DNA from 2 places in the Turicibacter sp. GALT-G1 genome. Region 2 is predicted to be linked to the other one. Evidence: a T-box and tRNA genes for the amino acid it is inferred to sense, from the RefSeq annotation. Region 2 holds a T-box; the other holds one or more tRNA genes.

Evidence for each region. A T-box is a leader RNA that pairs with one kind of tRNA and senses whether it is charged. The one in region 2 lies ahead of leuS (leucine--tRNA ligase), so its partner is inferred to be a tRNA-Leu.
Region 1: it encodes a tRNA-Leu, which carries the amino acid that the T-box ahead of leuS (leucine--tRNA ligase) is inferred to sense. The anticodon was not compared.

What each region holds. Positions count from the first base shown of each region.
Region 1 is NZ_JAMQUS010000065.1:53,503-61,024, reverse strand. Features, by position in the region: gene NEH74_RS11360 (hypothetical protein) at 1-316, shown strand, start outside; tRNA gene NEH74_RS11355 (tRNA-Leu) at 1,659-1,745, opposite strand; gene NEH74_RS11350 (hypothetical protein) at 2,073-2,462, shown strand; tRNA gene NEH74_RS11345 (tRNA-Arg) at 2,937-3,013, shown strand; tRNA gene NEH74_RS11340 (tRNA-Arg) at 3,123-3,199, shown strand; gene NEH74_RS11335 (hypothetical protein) at 3,337-4,308, shown strand; gene tig (trigger factor) at 4,390-5,673, shown strand; gene clpX (ATP-dependent Clp protease ATP-binding subunit ClpX) at 5,853-7,079, shown strand; gene lon (endopeptidase La) at 7,297-7,522, shown strand, end outside.
Region 2 is NZ_JAMQUS010000010.1:42,703-50,224, reverse strand. Features, by position in the region: gene leuS (leucine--tRNA ligase) at 1-1,291, opposite strand, end outside; T-box leader at 1,716-1,936, opposite strand; gene NEH74_RS02765 (TIGR01212 family radical SAM protein) at 2,165-3,121, shown strand; gene NEH74_RS02760 (class I SAM-dependent methyltransferase) at 3,123-3,686, shown strand; gene NEH74_RS02755 (DUF2600 family protein) at 3,790-4,827, opposite strand; gene NEH74_RS02750 (alpha-amylase family glycosyl hydrolase) at 5,041-7,152, shown strand; gene NEH74_RS02745 (YrvL family regulatory protein) at 7,208-7,522, shown strand, end outside.

The DNA of each region.
Region 1 (7,522 bases), on a different contig from region 2:
ACCTAAGTATCAAGTCGAAATTAAAAATTTGAATACAAATGAGACAACTATTTTAGATTTATCAAGACGGAGTCCAGATTATTTAGAGGCGATTTACGATACGCAAGGGAATTTAAAAAATCCATTATTAGGGGTTGTCGCTCCTGTCAGTGATTCAAATCCAATCAATAGTAAACATTACTCTCAAGGTCATGATCTGATTTTAACCCAACGAATATTAGGCCGTTCACATAATGATACGTTAGGTTATGTTCAATCATACATAGGGTTTGATGAAGGAAAATATTATGTCTATCGTACGCTAATTTCACAATAATAGGCGATTTAACTAAAAATCATGATTAAAAGTTAAAAAAAATCAAATACTAAAGGTCAGAAACTGTATTTTATATGGGAGTGATATGGATGACAATTGAAGCCTTTGTATTTGGAGCTATTTTTGAAATGTGTATTACTTATTTAATTTTATGTGAATTATTTTTTTAGATATGAAACATTAAGTCATGAAAAAAACATCATCTTAACTAAGGATGATGTTTTTTTTCATTATTAGCAGGTTGATAGGATAAGGAACCTGTTAGTAAAGCTAAAATTAACATTTGAATGAATAATAGAAATAGACTCGATAAGTTAGCCAATTGGAAAAATTGAAGATTAGCATCAGGGGAGGATATTTTATTAATGACATAGAGGTAATGATTTAAGTTTGGGTTGATGGCTTTTTTACATTGAATTCGTTGGATTAAGTCTAACTAAAAGTCAGGTGATTGGTCATTCTAACCTAAGGTGAGATAAGTTTCATTTCTAATGGTTGCAGGAACAGCCCCATGTAATCACATTGTTTTCTTACTAAGAGATATGGGCTTACTTGAGGGGCTTCAATAGTTAAATAACTCACCATAAGGGCATGCTTCTCGAGCAAAAGTTTAAATTTGAATATGACGCTCACTAAACATTTCTTCGCTAAAAGTAGGTAAATGAGCCTTAAGTTTTACATTGGCTTGTGCTTGTGTTTCAAGTATTGGATGAAATCAACAAATGAAGCTAAGTAATAGTAATAGCCTGTATTTTTTAGATACATCATAGAAAGCCCTCCTACACCATACTGTGTTAATTGTAGCATGTAGATGTATTTATGCGAAATATTTCCATAAAAAAGAAGCTATCGATGAGATAGCTTCTTCTTAAGTGACAGTATGGTGGAGTAAATAGTGTGATGGTGTATGAGATGTTGGTAGTTTTATAAAGTGATAAAAGGATTATTTGTTAGTAAAAGGTAAAGAAATAAATAATGTATGAAGTATAATGGCTATAACAATGGATTAAAAGTGTTTAAAAGATAGAAGTTTAAATAAAAATTTAGTAAGGATATAGGAGAATGATAGGTAATGTATGAATGTTTATGTTTAGAAAAATTTAATCAATTGTTTGATTGTGTCTACTGTCCTTAATCGACTGAGGATACCGGAAGTGATTAAGTAAATAGATTTTGTTAAAGTGTTGTAGGAAAGTTGGATATTAGACTGAATTAGGAATGTTTTTAGGATGTATGAGTGATTTGGTATCCTCAATATACCATATGAAAATAAAGAAGAGTTGTCTGTGTTTATGTCATCAAAAATAAAAAAAACACCTTAATCGGTGTTTATTGTTCGGTTTGGTACCAATGGCCGGACTCGAACCGGCATGAAGTAAGCTTCGGTGGATTTTGAGTCCACTGCGTCTACCAATTCCGCCACACTGGCATTTACAAATTTATTATATCATATCTTATAGCAGTTGCAAGTGTTTTTTTCAAAAAAATTCCAATTGTGAACGGTAGTATATCATTGTGAATGAATTCCTAATGTAAATTTTAATTAGAAAAAAATAGAAAAAATACAAAAAAATCAACAAATAATACTCATTTTTTTAAAAAAGATGCGTATATTATAAATATAAAACGCTTTCTTTTTTTGAGGGGTAATCTCATTAACAACAGATAATAAAAAAATCAGTGTGGTGATCCGATGAATGAGTGAGATTAGCAGAAAAGAAAAGGCGTCTAATGAAACCATTTGGAGGGATCAATTATGAACGTATATTGGAAACCTACAGTGAATCAAATGATGAGTGAAGATGTTTTTAATCAATCACTACAAGAGGTTGAATGTAAGATTTCAGCTTGGGGTCAACGTGAGTTAGCATTAAGTGGTTTCTTATTAGCTTCATTTGTTGAACAAAAAGTAGAGGAATATAAACGTTCGTTTATTCAAATTGAAATGCCGTTTCATACAGAAGCAGAGTGTCAAGCTTATTTAGATGATTTTTATCATGAATATGCTGAAGTTATTAAATTATTTCCTTATGACCGTTGGGTATGGGTTAAAAAACTAGAAGTGATACAATATGGGCCTTATGATATTCAGTGTGTTCATGTTCCTAGCCAAGTGCTAGATCATAAAGAATTCCCATTAGGTTAAGTTAGTATAGATGAGTTTGTCAATATCAAAGGAAAATCAATATAAGTCCGGAGAAGTTTTTTATATTGGAAAACTTTTAGTTGGACTATCGTCAGTTTTAGTATTAAAACAATTGAGCAACTAAGACTGATATCCAGGGATGAAATACACTTCTGTTTTCATAATTATATAGTTCTCTAATATATCTAAAATAAAAAGAGGGGGGGATTTCTAAAATTCCCCTCTTTTTCAAACTAGTTAAAGTCATTATCAGAATTAGACTTTATTTTAATTCATCGATAAACAGCTATTGAGGCAGAGTTGACTAATAAAAGAATATTTTCATTTAATAAGGGATAGGGTTAGATAAACCTTTTGATCATTTATCTAACTCTTTTAATTGGAAAAAAATTCATGAATAAATGAGTAAAAAAATTGTTTACAAACGTCAGTAAATGGTTTAAAATAATCAATGTGGAAAACAAAACAAAAAATGTCTCGGTAGCTCAGCTGGATAGAGCAACGGCCTTCTAAGCCGTCGGTCGGGGGTTCGAATCCCTCCCGGGATGCCACTTAATTGAACTAAATGACTACAACGGTGTAGTTTTTTTAATGTCTAAGCGTTAGGTGTATATTAACGTCCGATGTTGGTCGTTTGTTTAATGTTTTTGAATAAAAAATGTCTCGGTAGCTCAGCTGGATAGAGCAACGGCCTTCTAAGCCGTCGGTCGGGGGTTCGAATCCCTCCCGGGATGCCATTTGATAGAAGATAATGAACTACATAATTGTAGTTCTTTTTTTTGTTGTTTAAAAAGGAAGATGAAACGGAAAAAAACTAAACTCAAGTGAATATTAAACAAGGGTTGTTTACAAGATAAACGCATGAGGTGAAAAGATGGCAATGATTTATGACTTCCCGACAAATTATGAAGAAAAGATCGATCAAGCAACTAAATTAATGGAAAAGGGTTATATTGACCAAGCAATTTGTTTATTAGAAGATTTTTTAGAAGTTGTTAAAGATCAAAAGATTGAGTTCGAAGTGAAAAAGCAATTGATTACGGCCTATATGTTAAAAGGCGAATTTGAAATGTGTGAGGCACTTATTTTAGAAATAAAAGCGGCAAATTGTTTAGACTTAATTGTAGCGGCCCATGATATATTAGTCACGATGTTTCAACTTCCAGGTGATGTAGTAGATACCAAGCAGTTAGAATATGGTCGAGAGTTAGGGTTAAACGTTTTAACGAATAAGAACCTCATTGAATTGGTTTATCAATTAAAAACATACTATGAAAGTTATTGGTATGAAACGATTGATAAAAAAATTCAAGTGTTAAAAAATGAATCTAGCTTTGAGACCCGATTGATGGTGTTATCTGATTTGCAGGCAATTGACCCGATTCAATTAACGTTATTTCAAGAGGAATTTGAGTTTATTTTAAATAATTGTTCTCAGCCTATTATCAAAACCATGTTATTTGAATTATTAGTACAAAAGGGAATTGAATGTGAAGTGAATTTTGATAGTGAAATGATGAGTAGACAACTTAAAACAACTGCAGATAGTTTAGATGAATTTTATGAGCAACTCAATCAGGCCATTCACCTTCTCTTTGAAATTGAGGTGGATGAGGACACAAGGCAATTACTCAAACAACATCTAATCTTCTTTTACCAGTGTCTCTTTCCGTTTGTAGATGAAGTTAATCCAGGGGAAGTCGTCCAAGAATTAGCTCGTATGCTCTTAGGGATTGAACTGGAGTTAGTTAGGCAGCAAAAGGGGCTTGATGATAAATTAAATACAATGACTGACATCACATACAAAATGAGTCAGTATATCCTAAGTTTATCATCATTAATGTAGAAATTAGGAAAAGCCTATGTTATAATTTAAAAGTTGTTACAAAGATGTAAACGCAACGTTAATAGATGGAGGTTATTAGACATGTCAGTTAAAGTTGAAACAGTAGAAACTAATAAAGTAAAATTAACAATCACTCTTTCAGCAGAATCATTCGATAAAGCATTAGATGCTGCATTTAAAAAAGTATCAAAAAATTTACAAGCACCAGGATTCCGTAAAGGAAAAATGCCTCGTCCAATGTTTGAACAAAAATTTGGTGTTGAAGCATTATACGAAGATGCATTAGATGCATTATTACCAAAAGCATACATGGATGCAGTTGCTGAAACAAACATTGCTCCAGTTGCAGCACCATCTTGGGATATCAAACAAATTGGAAAAGGACAAGAATTAGTTGCTGAAGCAACAGTTGTTGTTAAACCAGAGGTAGAATTAGGACAATATACTGGAATCGAAGTTGAAGAATTATCAACTGAAGTAACAGAAGCAGATGTAGAAGCTGAATTAGAAAAATTATTACAAAACCATGCTGAAATCGTAGTAAAAGAAGGTGCAGTTGAAAATGGTGATACTGCAGTTATCGATTACGAAGGATTTAAAGATGGTGTAGCATTCGAAGGTGGAAAAGGTGAAAACCATCCATTAGTAATCGGATCTAACTCATTCATTCCAGGATTCGAAGAGCAATTAGTAGGAATGAATGCTGGAGAAACTAAAGAAATCACAGTAACTTTCCCAGAACAATATCATTCAGCTGATTTAGCAGGAGCTGAAGCAGTATTCAAAGTAACATTACACGAAGTAAAAACTCGCGAATTACCACAATTAGACGATGAATTTGTTAAAGATTTAGATCGTGAAGGAATCGAAACAGTTGCTGACTTAAAAGCAGATTTAGAAAAATCAATCAAAGCTCAAAAAGAAACTGCTGCTCGTAACCATGTCATCGATACAGTAGTTGAAAAAGCAACTGAAAATGCTAAATTCGAAATCCCAGCTGAAATGATCGAGGGAGAAGTTGCTCAAATGGTTCGTGAAGCTGACCAACGTTTCCAAATGCAAGGATTTAACTTAGATTTATACTTCCAATTCACAGGAATGGATATGGATAAATTCAAAGCTCAATTACGCCCTGAAGCAGAAAAACGTTTAAGCTACAACTTAACATTAGAAGCAATCGTTAAAGCTGAAAACATCGACGTAACTGAAGAAGAAGTGAACGCAAAATTATCTGAAATTGCTCAAGCATACGGACGTGAATTAGAAGAGTTAAAAGCTCAATTACCAAGCTTAGCAATGTTAAAAGAAGACTTAAAAGTTCAAAAAGCTGTTGACTTCATCGTTGAAAAAGCAGTTCGTAAATAATTAATTGATTTATTTGATCATTATTTTTAATGAGGCGCGTAGCATTCGTGCCTCATTTTGTGCAATATAAGAGGTTGCAAAAAATGTCTAAAATGGACATTAATAATTTGGAGGGTAGCTGAATATATTGATAGTAGTTACTCAATAATGAGATTTGTCACTGTATGGAGGTGTAAAGGATGAATAATATTGATATTACCTGCTCATTTTGTGGGAAAAGTCATGATGAAGTCAATAAAATAATTGCTGGACCTGGGGTGTATATTTGTGATGAATGTATCCAAATGTGTTCGGAAATTATTGAAAATGAACAGTCTGATGAGTTAAGTGAAGAATTTAAAACTTTACCAAAACCAAAAGAAATTTATGAACTATTAAATGAGTATGTCATTGGTCAAGAGGATGTTAAAAAAGTATTAGCTGTAGCGGTATATAATCACTATAAGCGCCTAACTTCAAATAATGAAGCTAACGACGATGTTGAAATTTCAAAAAGTAATATCTTATTACTAGGATCAACAGGTAGTGGAAAAACGTTATTAGCACAAACTTTAGCCAAAGTGTTAGATGTCCCATTTGCGATTGCCGATGCAACATCATTAACAGAAGCGGGATATGTTGGAGAAGATGTTGAAAACATTTTACTTCGCTTGTTACAAGCTGCTGATTTTAATGTTGAAAAAGCTCAACGTGGAATTATCTACATTGATGAAATTGATAAGATTGCTCGTCGCTCAGATAATCCGTCAATTACTCGTGATGTTTCGGGTGAAGGGGTTCAACAAGCCTTATTAAAAATTTTAGAGGGTGTTGTTGCCAATGTTCCACCACAAGGTGGACGTAAGCATCCAAATCAAGAGTTCATTCAAATTGATACAACAAACATCTTATTCATGGCTGGTGGAGCTTTTGCTGGAATTGAAGAAGTGGTTAAACGTCGTATCGGTAAGAAAGTCATTGGATTTGGAGCGGATTCAAAAGCTAATAACATGAGTAAAAAAGAAATCTACAGTCATATCCAACCGGATGATCTTTTAAAGTTTGGATTAATTCCAGAGTTTATTGGACGTTTCCCGATTATTGGAGCATTAAACCCATTAGAGGTAGAGGATTTAGTACGTATTTTAACAGAACCAAAAAATGCATTGACGAAACAATATAAAAAAATCTTCCAAATGGATAATGTTGTATTAGAGTTTGATGAAGGAGCGATTTCAGCTATTGCTGAAAAAGCAGTTGAACGTAAAACCGGAGCTCGTGGATTACGTTCTATCATTGAGTCAATCATGACAGATGTTATGTTTGAAATCCCATCAACAGATAATATTGAAAAATGTATTATCACACGTGATGTGATTGTGCATAATGAAAAACCGACATTAGTTTTTAAAAATGATGTAGCATAATTAGTATTTACTAATATTTTTAAAGTTTTTTGTGCTATAATAGAAGATAGAGTAAGGAAGCGAATAGCTTCCTTTTCTATATCATCTGAAGTGTCCGCTTATGATATAACTTGAAGTTGTTGATCGAAAATTAACCGTACAACAGTGAATGTCAACATGAAATTCCTGTTATCGACCAAAATATGTGGTGTTAAAAGTACTAGTGAGGTGAGTGGAAATGAGAATAGATGTAAACAGTGTCGAGATGCATACGTTGCCTGTTTTACCAGTTCGCGGCGTCATCTCATTACCAAATACAGAAGTTCGCTTAGAAATCGGTCGTCCACAATCGATTGAGGCATTAGAAGCATGTGAAGCTAATGGAAATTATGTGGTATTAGTTTCTCAAGTGGATCCAAATGTAGAAACGCCTCAAAGTGATGATTTATTCCAATACGGGACGA
Region 2 (7,522 bases):
GGAATGGTTCTCCCCAATAACGTTGACGAGAGAATAACCAGTCACGTAGTTTATAGTTAACTTTACGAGATCCAGCACCGTTTGCTTCTAACCATTCAATAACAGCAGCTTTAGCATCTGCATTGTTCATTCCATTAATGAAGTCTGATTCGATGTGAGCATCATCTCCAGTGAAGGCACCTTCTGTGATATCCCCTTCAATGACTTGCTTAATTGTTAAGTCATATTTCTTAGCGAATTCGTAGTCACGCTCATCGTGTGCAGGCACTGCCATAACAGCTCCTGTTCCGTAGCTTGCTAAAACATAATCTCCGATCCAAACTGGAACTTGAGCTCCTGTAATTGGATGAATTGCGTAAGCTCCTGTTGCCACACCTGATTTTTCTTTATTTAATTCTGTACGCTCTAAATCAGATTTTGCTTTTGCAGCTTCTTGATAAGCAACAACCGCTTCTTTACATTCAGGCGTTGTAATTTCATTTACTAATGGATGTTCTGGTGCTAAAACAACGTATGTTACACCGAATACCGTATCAGGACGTGTTGTAAACACATCAAATGAATGTTCTGTTCCATTAACTTTAAAGTTAATTAACGCTCCTTCACTCTTACCGATCCAGTTACGTTGCATATCTTTAATGCTTTCTGTCCAGTCTAACCCTTCTAAATCTTCAAGTAATCGTTCAGCATAATGTGTAATTTTAAGCACCCATTGTTTCATTGGTTTCTTGATTACAGGATGTTCCCCACGTTCAGAGACCATTTTCCCATCAACATTTAAAACTTCCTCATTTGCTAAAACTGTTCCTAACCCTTCACACCAGTTAACTTCAATATCTTTAATTTCAGCTAATCCCATGTTATATAATTGGGTGAAAATCCATTGTGTCCATTTATAATATTTTGGATCGGTTGTATTTAACTCTTTATCCCAATCATATGAGAATCCTAATGATTGAATTTGTTTACGGAATGTATTAATGTTAATATCCGTAAATTCACGAGGGTCATTTCCTGTATTTAATGCATATTGCTCAGCTGGTAAACCGAATGCATCCCATCCCATTGGATGTAAGACACGGTACCCTTGCATACGTTTCATACGAGAAACAATATCAGTTGCTGTATATCCTTCTGGATGACCGACGTGAAGTCCCGCTCCAGATGGATAAGGGAACATATCTAATGCATAATACTTAGGTTTTGACTTATCTTCAGACGTTTTGAATGTCTTATTTTCTAGCCAATAATTTTGCCACTTTTGTTCAATCTGTTTGTGATCAAATGCCATAATTCTACCTCCGGGCCCCCGGCCTGCGAAGCAGGTATCCTCCACTGCTGGGGTAATCTTAAATTTGTAGGTGAGTCTACTATTCATTAAGAAAATTTAAATACTGCTTTCTTTTCTTAAATGATGAAGTAAACACTTCACTAAAATAAAACCAAATATTATGAATAATTTGTGACGAATCGATATAAATTATTCATTAATACAAAATAATGGATTAAATTCCATAAACCTATATCTTATTCTTTTTAATAAAGATGGGGTAAGAAAAATCTTTTATCCCTCACTCAAAAAGTTAAAGAGAACACCCTCTTCCCATCAAAGGAGGGAAAGCTAAGAGTCCAACTACTTCGCTATACATATAGTTGAATTAATCCACTAAAGCAGATCGTTGAACTAACAAAAAAAGTCCTTAGAATATTTCTATTCTAAGGACGTAAATTACGCGGTACCACCTTAGTTGCAAGAGTCTAAAAAAAGTAGTCTCTTACCTCTCTCATCTTTTAACGCAAGAATACGGCAATCATTACTTAAATTTCACAATTGCAACTCCGAGGTGAGTTCATAAGTGTTCTATACGAATTTGCACCAACCATTCGCTCTCTACAATAGTCCCAACTTACTACTAGTCCTCTTCACGGTTCATATAAGTTTATTCTAGAAAAATTATATCAAACCTTTCACAAAAAACAAGATTTTTTATAAAAAAACGTCATAAAACAATATCTCGTGCCACTAATTCACATCTATGATAAAATAAAAGACGATAAACAAACAACATACAACAATCCTCATCATTTTAAAGGACTATCTTAAATGATGCATTCGTGATTGATTTGATAAAAAGAACATACTAAAAACAGGAGGAATAGATAGATGAACAATCCGTTTCCATACAGCTATGCTGATAAACGATACCATACATTAAACTATCATTTACGTGAAAAATATAACCAAAAAATCTTCAAAGTCATGATTAATGCTGGATTTACTTGTCCAAATATTGATGGAACGGTTAAATACGGTGGATGTACGTTCTGTAGTACCAAAGGTAGTGGTGACTTTGCTGGAAATCCAGAAGACAATTTAAAAACTCAATTTAATCAAGTCAAAGAGATGATGCATCAAAAATGGCCTGAAGCAGGATACATCGCCTATTTCCAAGCCTTCTCAAATACACATGCCCCGCTTGAAGTCTTAAAACGTAAATATGAAGCCGTTTTAGAATGTGATCCAAATATTGTCGCTCTTTCAATTGGGACACGTCCTGACTGTTTACCAGATGATGTCGTCGACTACTTAGGTGAATTAAACAAAGAAGTCGATTTATGGGTAGAACTTGGGCTTCAATCGATGCATGACAAAACAGGAAAACTAATTAACCGCGGACATGATTATCAAACATTAGTCGAAGGCGTTAACAAACTTCGCGCGAAAAATATCGATGTCATCATTCATATCATCAATGGATTACCAGGTGAAACACATGAAATGATGTTAGAGACTGCAAAAGCTGTAGCGGGACTTGATGTCCAAGGAATCAAAATTCATTTACTTCACGTCATTGAAGGAACACCAATGCACAAAATGTTAGACAAAGGGATGTTAACACTTATGGAGAAAGATGAGTATATCGACTTAGTCGTTGATCAATTAGAAATCTTACCCCCTGAAATGGTTATCCATCGTTTAACAGGTGATGCCGTTCGTGAAGAATTAGTTGGACCGATGTGGAGTTTAAAAAAATGGGAAGTTTTAAATGCAATTGATGATCGTTTAAAAGAGCGTAACACTTACCAAGGACGACTTTATCAAAAACCGGAGGAAAACTAAGATGGCACAGACATTAGAACGCGTTCTTCCCTTTTCAAAAAATTTATTAGAAAAAGCTTTAAAACCAGGTGATGTTGCGATTGATGGAACAGCTGGTAATGGTTATGATACGTTATTTTTAGCAGAAATTGTTGGTAAGTCAGGCCATGTTTATAGCTTTGATGTCCAAGAAGAAGCCATTCAAAGTACGCAAACTAAGTTAAAAGAAGCTGATATTAACCATGTAACTTTAATTCATGATGGACATCAACATGTCCTAAATTATGTGCAACAACCAATTAGCGCGGCGATTTTTAATCTAGGTTACCTTCCTGGTAGTGATCAAAGTATTACGACTCATGGTGAAACGACATGGAAAGCTGTCACTGACATTTTAAGCTTATTAAAGAAAAATGGAATTATTATTTTAGTGGTGTATCACGGACATGAGGAGGGAAAAGTGGAACGCCACTATTTAGAACAGTGCTTTGAAACACTAGATACTAAAACAACTCAAGTCTTAACGTACCAATTCATTAACCGACCAACGGCTCCATTCATTGTCGCCATCGAAAAACTACATTAAAAAAGCTACTTTAACAGTAGCTTTTTTTGTTCCTTAATTTGTAATGATAAAAGAAATAAAACTTCAGAAAATACCACTACCCCATATACCTATACATTCATGATTACTTTACAAACTTTCTCGTATGATGGAATAAAAAGCGGGAACGAAAACCGAGTTTTTTGATGATTTGTTTTTGAACGATACGAAGTTGAGGATTTTTCTTCACACCTTCTGCTAAGTATAATGCGAAGAGTCCATCATTAATCGTTTGATGAAATCCTTTCTCCGGTAAGAGCCTTATCTGCTGTTGGGCCTCGTAGTAAACGTCAAGAATCCGATAAATTCCCTCTTCAAAGTTATGATAATAAGAAAAGAAATTAAGTTCTCCCTCTTCGATGTCTTCCTCTAAATCAATTAGATAATCAAGCATAATATGAAGTTCTTGCACCGCTGGAAACATTGCTTGAAAAATACACTCAGGTTGGATTTGATAACGGTCTTGATTCATCGCATAAGCCACCATCGTAAAAATTCCAAGTGTTGAACCACAGGCTGCCCCAAACTCAAACCAAGTTAAATCACCTGCTAATCGTTTTTGCTGACTGCTTAATTGAATTAATCGAACCTCCCGCTCTGACACTTTTAAATGCTTATAAACTTGTAAATCTACATACAATCCAGCTAAGCGACCAAGCCAAGAAGCATAAAGCGAATAGTGAGGAATCTTTTTTAATGATTCTTGGCACAAGCGGACAAGCATATTCAAATAGCCTCCATCGAGTTGCTGTGTTTGATACTGATAATAATTTGAGGCATGAGGAGTTAGTTTAAAGACATCTAATAACGACTGATGTAAACGACGAAAATTCGTTTCATTAATAACATTTGTTTGATCGACTAAATTATCTAAATAGTCACACATCGTCTGATAAGCCGTCATAAATTTTAAATAATCGGCTTGATACTCTTCACTTACTAAGGCTGCATAAAAAGATGCTCCATAGCAATGAAAAGCTTTTTTTGAAAGACTCGCTAACGCTTCTTTCTTTAATTTCGGATCGGTAATTTGTTGCGCATGTTGTTCATATAAACTTAAAAATGATTTCGTCTTAGGTTGATACGATTTATAAAAAGCTGTCATTAAGGCTGGATAGAACATGTTTTCACCTCTCAATCGATACCTCTATAGTGTAGACCAAGGTTCCAGCGTTCAATCATCATTTGACTGAAATGTCATTCATTCTTACAGAAACCTCTTCTTTTCGACAGACGTAACCGATTACAACCTTTCCCTATTCCCCTTAGTTTTCTACTTTTTTACAAATGTAGATGTTATAATGATTGTGTATTTATGGAAAAGGAGGAATAAATAGTGAGGGGAAGCAAATTACAAAAACTACTACATGTTCTAAAAAAACATGATCATAAAAACGACGTCTATAACTATGCCATTCCTGATTTATGGAATGCATGGAACTATCAAGGAGAGGAAATGGTGCGTACTAGTTGGGGGGAACTCATCGTTAATCCATACAACTTCTATAGTGAAGTGATCCAATCCTACATTTTGCCTCAGGCTAAAGACGACGTTAACTATAATCAATCGCTAAGTCAAATCAAGCAATCATATGAAGCTAAACCAGGCTATTTAGGGGGAGACTGGATTAAAGATTCAGTGGTTTATTCAATGATGGTTCGAACATCGACAGCTTGGGACCATGACCGAAGTGGAGATTTAGAGAACCATAACTTATACGATTTAAATGAAACAGGGACATTCGTAAAATCATTAGCATTACTTCCATTACTAAAGAAAATGGGAGTCGATACAGTTTATATGCTCCCAATTTCAAAATTTTCATTAAAAGATAAAAAAGGTGAATTAGGATCACCTTATGGAGTTTGCAACTTCTTTGAAATCGATCCTAGCTTAAAAGATAACATGACAGGTTCAGAGTTAACTGTTGAGGAAGAATTCCAAGCATTTGTTGAAGCTTGTCATATTTTAGATATGAAAGTGATGATTGACATCATCCCTAGAACAAATTCAGTTGAAAGTGATTTAATTTTAGAACATCCGGATTGGTTCTATTGGGTATATACCGATACATTCCACGAGTATTATCCACCATATGTTCCAGGACTCGGAAGTACCTTATCACCGAAACCAGAATATTTACCTTATGTGTATTCATCACAAGCAGTATGGAATCATATTCATAAATTCTCATATGCACCAAACATCATTGATCCTGAAAAATGGGAGCGCGTGGTAGAAGAATATCGCCAAACACCAGGGGCTTCTATTTTAGATTTAGTTAGCCGTGAATTCGGTTTAACTGTTGCACCAGCCTTCTCAGATCATATTAATGATGTGCAACCACCATGGACAGATGTCACGTTCTTCCGTATGTATATGGACCATCCGGTGGAAAGCCAAAAATACTTAGGCGGACAAGAGTTACCACCTTATATCTTATTTGATACAATTAAATCAAATTTATATAAAGGAAATATCATTAACGAAGGATTATGGGCAACTTTATCTAACATTATTCCATTCTATCAACAAAATTATGGAATTGATGGGGCTCGTATCGATATGGGACATGCTCTTCCGTCTGAACTCATCCATCGTATCATTGCCAATGCACGTACGAACGATCCAGACTTCTGCTTCATCGCTGAGGAGCTACAAGATGAAAATGCAAAAGTATCACGCGATAACGGATATAACATGATTATCGGTTATGGATTCTTCCAAGAACCTCGTACGTATGAGCATCGTACACACAAATTCATGTATGATTCACGTCACTTACCATGTCCTGTGTTTGCTGGAGGAGAAACTCATGATACCCCTCGCTTAGCTGCACGTGAAGGCGGACGTACGTTATCTAAAATGTTAACCGTTATGAACATGTTCATGCCAAATGGAGTTCCATTCATTAACTCTGGACAAGAAGTTTATGAAATTCAACCGATGAATACAGGTCTTGATTGCCGTAACTATGAGCAATATGTGTTACCGCACAACGATCGTTACTTTGGAAAGCTTGCACTCTTTGATAAATTCGCTATCCATTATCTGAATCATATGCGCTGGGAGTTACCAGATACACTAGAAGCTGTTTCAAAAATCCGCAAAGATCACTTAAGTACTTTTACGAAACTTGAAAACTTTGTATCGCTTGGATTTGATTACTTAAGTGACCCTGCGATTGGATTTGGATACATTGAGGAAGGAAAGCGCGGTCACTACAATAACAATGTTTTCATCATTGTAGCAAGCACTGATATGTATTCTCCAATTGATGTGACAGTTCATTTAGAGGATTTACGTACTCAATCAGGGAATACTTGGTGTACAGGTTCTTTATTATTCTCAACTCATGAATGGCAACGTGAAGTTCATGAATTTGATGGTAATCGTAATTTACGTGTTCACCTACAACCTGGTGAAGTTAAAATTATTAAACTATGATATAATAAAAGGTAACATCTCACGGTGTTACCTTTTTTATTGTAGGAGAGATTTTATGTCAGATCGCGTACTAAAGGTGGCTCTTTATAGTATTGGGAGTACCTTATTGATTTTAATAATTACCATTCCACTAATTGCGATGTTATGGATTAGTGGGATTCAGTATCATAGTCGTTGGAATATTCTTTTCTTTATCGCTATGATTACCATCTTTGATTTATTAGCTGAGTATATAGGAAGAATGGCTGTCGATGGGTTTGCCACCCTCTTTTCATGGACAAGTAAAAAAAGATTACTTTTTCGTTATATCTTAGATTTTTTTATGACGCTACTTATTACTCACTTTGTTGACGAGTACTTCAAGGGAGTC